Rhodothermus marinus: one gene and its partner. The protein of the gene in region 1 interacts with the protein of each later gene in a pairwise test. Links are inferred from orthologs where the notes say so. Each region holds a gene or a part of one and is shown on either strand. Other genes may lie near its edges.

Region 1 (2,741 bases):
TTCGATCACGGGTCGTGGTACGGTGGTGACGGGTCGTATTGAGCGGGGTGTGATCAAGGTGGGTGATCCGGTGGAGATCATTGGATTGCGGGAGGAGAAGTTGACGTCGGTGGTGACGGGTGTGGAGATGTTCCGCAAGCAGTTGGAGCAGGGTGAGGCTGGCGACAACGTGGGGTTGTTGTTGCGTGGTATAGGTAAGGATGATGTGGAGCGTGGGATGGTGGTGTGTGCGCCGGGTAGTGTGACGCCGCATCGGGAGTTTGAGTGCGAGGTGTACGTGTTGTCGAAGGAGGAGGGTGGTCGACACACGCCGTTTTTCAACGGGTATCGGCCGCAGTTTTACTTTCGGACGACGGACGTGACGGGGGATATTACGTTGCCGGAGGGTGTGGAGATGGTGATGCCTGGGGACAATGCGCGTTTTCGGGTGAAGTTGATTTATCCGGTGGCGATGGAGGAGGGGTTGCGTTTTGCGATTCGTGAAGGTGGACGGACCGTCGGGGCCGGCGTCGTCACCAAAATCCTCGACTGAAGTCAACCTTTGATGTCATAACCTCCGGGATCCTGGCGCCCCCAGGGCGTACAATGGACCCGGAGGACACACGGGCGTAGCTCAATTGGCAGAGCAGCGGTCTCCAAAACCGCAGGTTGCAGGTTCGAGTCCTGCCGCCCGTGCCAGCACGTAAAGGAGAAGGGCGAACACCGGTTCGCCCTTCCTGTTTGTCCGGAGCGGTACCGTCCATCAACTGCATCGGCCATGTTTGCAAAAGTCCGGGATTATCTCCAGGAAGTTTACCGCGAAATGCAGAAGGTGAGCTGGCCCTCGCGTCAGGAGCTGATCAACAACACCATTCTGACGCTGGTGGCCTCGACCGTGCTGGCGCTGTTCATCTTCCTGGCCGATCGGGTGATTGCCACGGTGCTGGAATTCATCTACTCCCTGTAAAGCGGAGCCGGGGTCATGACCGAAGAAAAAAAACAGGAGGGGGTGCGTAAGTGGTACGTACTGCGCACCTTTTCCGGGCACGAAAAGAAGGTCAAACAGTACCTGGAACGCGAAATCGAACGGCTGGGCCTGCAGGACCGGGTCGGACAGATCCTGATTCCGACGGAGACCGTCTTCGAACTACGCGGCGGAAAAAAACGGACCCGTGAGCGCACCTTCTTCCCGGGCTATATTCTGATCGAGGCGGTGCTCGACCGCGAGTTGCAGCATTTGATCGCCAACATGCCCTCGGTGGTAGGCTTTCTTGGAAGTGGAGATCAGCCCACGCCGTTGCGTCCGGACGAGGTCCGGCGCATTCTCGGGAAGGCCGATGAGGCCCGGGAAATGGGCGAACAGCCCGAGATCCCGTTCAAGCCCGGCGACGTGGTGCGCATCATCGAGGGGCCGTTCAACAATTTCACCGGCGTGGTCGAGGAAGTCTATCCCGACAAGCTCAAGCTCAAGGTGATGGTCTCCATCTTCGGGCGCAAGACGCCCCTGGAAGTCGATTACCTGCAGGTGGAGCGGGAATCGTAGGCAGGCTTTCTGTGAAAAAAGAAACGGCCGATCCGGTCCGGAAACCTTCGGAAAACAGAAGCATTCGAGAGGCGCTTTGCAAAACGCGGGAGCCTGCACGGCTGACAGGCGATCGGACCGCAAACAGGAGGAGCCATGGCAAAGAAGGTCGAAAAGATTATCAAACTCCAGATTCGGGGTGGCCAGGCGACGCCCGCCCCGCCGATCGGCCCCGCGCTCGGTCAGGCCGGGGTCAACATCATGGAGTTCTGTAAGCAGTTCAACGCGGCCACGCAGGATCGTATGGGGGTGGTCCTGCCGGTCGTGATCACGGTTTACTCGGACAAATCCTTCACCTTTGTCGTCAAGAGTCCACCGGCGGCCGAGCTGCTCAAAAAAGCGGCCGGTATCGAGAAAGGCGCCAGCGATCCGCTGCGCCAGAAGGTGGGGAAAGTGACGTGGGAGGATTGCCTGGAAATCGCCAGGCAGAAGATGGCCGACCTGAACGCCTACGATCTGGAGAAGGCGGCGTCGATGATCGCCGGGACGGCGCGTTCGATGGGGATCGTGGTGGAAGGAAAGCCCGAGCATCTCTGAGCAATTTCCTGCGGGAGTCTGCCCTGCGCAGGCGATTGAACCGCTTAACCGTAACGAGCCATGCCCAAGAAACGAGGAAAACGCTATCGCCAGGCGCTTGAGATCATTCAGCAGGCCGGCGACGGTCCCTTCACGCTGGAGGAGGCAGCCGAGCTGGTCAAGAAGACGGCGCTGGCCAAATTCGACGAATCGGTCGATATCGACGTGCGGCTGGGCGTCGACCCCCGCCACGCCGATCAGATGGTGCGTGGTACCGTAGCCCTGCCACACGGCACGGGTAAAAAGGTGCGAGTGCTGGTGCTGGCCGACGAAGGTCGCTGGAAGGAAGCCCTGGAGGCGGGCGCCGATTACGCCGGTCTGGACGAGTATATCGACCAGATCCAGAACGGCTGGCTGGAGTTCGACGTGGTCATTGCCACGCCGCAGGTGATGAGCAAGATCGGTCGGCTGGGCCGCATTCTCGGACCCCGCGGGCTCATGCCCAATCCCAAAAGCGGGACGGTGACCGAAAATGTGGCCGAGGCCGTGCGCGAGGTCAAGGCCGGCCGCATCGACTTTCGCGTGGATAAGACCGGCAACCTGCACACCGCCATCGGCAAGGCTTCGTTTACGAGCCAGCAGATCCGCGAGAACGCCGAGGCTT
Region 2 (2,886 bases), 1.5 Mb from region 1 along the record:
TTGCCGTCGAAGTCGGTCAGGCGACGGAACGTGCGGTTCTGCAGATCGAAGAGCCAGAGGTCGCGGTCGGCCGAACCGCGGTAGCCCCGGCGCCAGGTGGCGTTGGAGCCGCGCTCGAAGGCCAGAAAGCGGCCGTCCGGCGAGAGCGTGGCCTGAAAGCCCGTGGCGTCGAGGATGCGCACCGGCGTGCCGCCGGTGTCGGGGATGGCATGAATTTCGGCCTCACGCTCGACCTGAACGAACAGGCGTCGCGTCTGGAAAAGCAGACGGCCGTCGCGTGTCCAGTCGGTCAGGATGTCCTCGGCCGAATGGTAGGTGAGGCGGCGCGGGGGGCCACCGAACAGCTCCATGACGAACAGGTCGTCGTGGCCGTAGCGATCGCTGGTGAAGGCAATGCGTCGGCCGTCCGGACTCCAGCGCGGGTAGACTTCGTAGGCAGGATGGACGGTCAGGCGCTGGGCCATGCCGCCGGTAACCGGGACCAGCCACAGGTCTCCCTGATAGGAGAAGACGATCTGCTGTCCGGATGGATCGATGGCGGGGTAACGTGGAAACGGTCGAGGATTGAACGTCAGCAGCGCGAGCAGGAGAACGAGCAGGCTTCCCATCGGCCGAACTTCTTGATCATTACCGGAATGTTGCAAGATACAAAAAAACTGTTCGGAAGCGCTTTCTGCTTTTTGAATTCAACAAAAAAGGGACCCCACCCGGAGGCAGGGTCCCCTGTAGCGTGGCCAGAGGTGCTCAGGAGTTCATCGTAACCAGGAACTCGTCGTTGCTCCGTGTGCCCCGCATCTTCTCCAGCAGGAAGATCATGGCCTCGACCGGATCCATGTCGGCCAGAATCTTGCGCAGGAGCCAGATGCGATGCAGCTTGGCCTCGGGAATGAGCAGCTCTTCGCGGCGCGTGCCCGACTTGATCAGGTGAATGGCCGGGAAAATGCGCCGGTCGGCCAGCTGCCGGTCGAGCACCAGCTCCATGTTGCCGGTTCCCTTGAATTCTTCGAAGATCACCTCGTCCATGCGGCTGCCGGTCTCGATCAGCGCCGTGCCGATGATCGTCAGCGAGCCGCCCTCTTCGACGTTACGGGCCGCGCCGAAGAACCGCTTGGGACCGCGCAGCGCGCCGGCCTCGATACCACCCGAGAGCGTCTTGCCGGTGCTGGGCGTGACCGCGTTGTGCGCGCGGGCCAGCCGCGTGATCGAGTCGAGCAGGATCACCACGTCCTGCTTGGCCTCGACCAGCCGCTTGGCCTTCTCCAGCACGATGTCGGCCACCTCGACGTGTCGCTCCGGATCCTGGTCGAACGTCGAGGAGATCACCTCGGCCTTGACGTTTCGCTCCATGTCGGTGACCTCCTCGGGCCGCTCGTCCACCAGCAGGATGATCAGGTAGATCTCCGGGTGGTTCGTCGTGATGGCGTTGGCGATTTTCTGCAGCAGGATGGTCTTGCCCGTCTTGGGCGGGGCCACGATCAGCCCGCGCTGGCCTTTCCCGATCGGCGCAAACAGGTCCAGAATGCGCGTGCTGTATTCGTTGGGCGAAGTCTCCAGCCGGATCTGCTCTGTCGGATAGAGCGGCGTGAGGTAGTCGAAGCTCTGCCGCTCTTCCATTTCCTCGGGCGGCCGGCCGTTGACCTTGTGCACCTGAATCAACGCGAAGAAGCGCTCGCCTTCTTTGGGCGGCCGCACCAGCCCTTCGATCGTGTCGCCCAGGCGCAGGCTGAAGCGCTTGATCTGCGAGGGCGATACGTAGATGTCGTCGGGACCGGGCAGGTAGTTGTAATCGGGCGAACGCAGGAAGCCGTAGCCGTCGGGCATGATCTCCAGCACGCCGCTTTTGATGATCATGCCCTCCAGCTCGGTCTTGCCGGGGTCGTAATTGGCCATGTAGGCGGGCCGTCCCTCATAGACACGGCGCCGGCGCTCGTCCCAGTCGGCATAGCGCATGTCGACGCGTCCGCGCCGACCCCGACGCTCGCGCCAGGCGCGCCGATCTTCGCGGGTGGCTTCGGCCTGCGTTTCCGCCGCCGGAGCTTCGGCCTCGACGGTTTCGTCACCGGCGTCCTCGCTCACCGTTTCGGCCACTTCTTCCTTCGGGGCCACGTCGGTGGATTCCTGCGTCGTGGCGGCCCGGCGAGCCGCTCCGTTCGGGCGTCCGGCTTCCGCTTCCGCCTGGGCTTCCAGAATGCGGTAAATCAGATCCTGCTTCCGAAGCGTCGAGTATCCCGTGAGGCCCAGTTCGCGGGCCAGCTCGCGCAGTTCGCTGATTTTCTTGGCCTGAAGTTCGGAGATCTTCATGAGAGAAGCACTGGTTTTGGATACTGAGGAAAGCTCTGTGTGGCAGGCTGAAGGTTGTGTTGTTTTTACCTGCTTGGGTTCGGGGGGCTTTGCAGTTCGTGGTCGGCCTGCTGAGAAAGGCAGACCCGCAGGCAGGCTGGGATCCGCGCGACCACCGGTTGCAAAATTAGCATCTTCTGGCAGAAAGTCAACCAGAAAATCGGATCATTTCGGGAAAATTTAACTTCCGGCGACGAAGCCGGTAATGGGGCCTGCGTTCGACGTTGTGGCCTATCCGCACCAACCGACGCCTGCAATCGAGGCGCTTTGCCAGAGCACCGGTGGAAGAGCGGCCACCACCTGATGCGAGCCTGTGATCAACAGCACATCGTTCGTCTGTAGCCGCTTTTGCAGTAACTGCCAGCCGGAAGCGACGGTTCCGACACCCGGCACCTGACCACCGGCCTGCTGCACCATTGCAACCAGCTCGACCGCCGACCAGGCGCGCGGGCTTTCGAGGGCAGCGACATAGACGGCAAAGCCGGCCTGGACCAGTTGTCCGGCCATCGTAGGAGCGTCTTTGTCGCGCAGGGCGCTCCAGATTGC

Evidence for each region. The genes of interacting proteins can lie anywhere in the genome.
Region 2: the proteins of nusG (region 1) and rho interact in binary tests that used the Escherichia coli proteins (3 or more experiments, as listed by UniProt). The link is inferred for Rhodothermus marinus from one-to-one orthologs.

Annotation. Positions count from the first base shown.
Region 1 is NZ_AP019797.1:1,322,953-1,325,693, forward strand. What follows is about bases 24-2,741. They hold nusG (transcription termination/antitermination protein NusG), read left to right. Parts: upstream 24-961; coding sequence 962-1,522; downstream 1,523-2,741. Other genes in these bases: tuf (elongation factor Tu), read left to right, coding at 24-532; secE (preprotein translocase subunit SecE), read left to right, coding at 758-946; rplK (50S ribosomal protein L11), read left to right, coding at 1,658-2,098; rplA (50S ribosomal protein L1), read left to right, coding at 2,159-2,741. Outside these bases: more of tuf, read left to right, coding at 1-23. UniProt on the Escherichia coli protein: Part of the processive rRNA transcription and antitermination complex (rrnTAC). The complex forms an RNA-chaperone ring around the RNA exit tunnel of RNA polymerase (RNAP).
Region 2 is NZ_AP019797.1:2,850,237-2,853,122, reverse strand. Bases 24-2,886 are described here. They hold rho (transcription termination factor Rho), read right to left. Parts: upstream 2,302-2,886; coding sequence 745-2,301; downstream 24-744. Other genes in these bases: GYH26_RS12425 (bifunctional folylpolyglutamate synthase/dihydrofolate synthase), read right to left, coding at 2,572-2,886; GYH26_RS12435 (S41 family peptidase), read right to left, coding at 24-608. Also shown: more of GYH26_RS12435, read right to left, coding at 1-23. UniProt on the Escherichia coli protein: Facilitates transcription termination by a mechanism that involves Rho binding to the nascent RNA, activation of Rho's RNA-dependent ATPase activity, and release of the mRNA from the DNA template.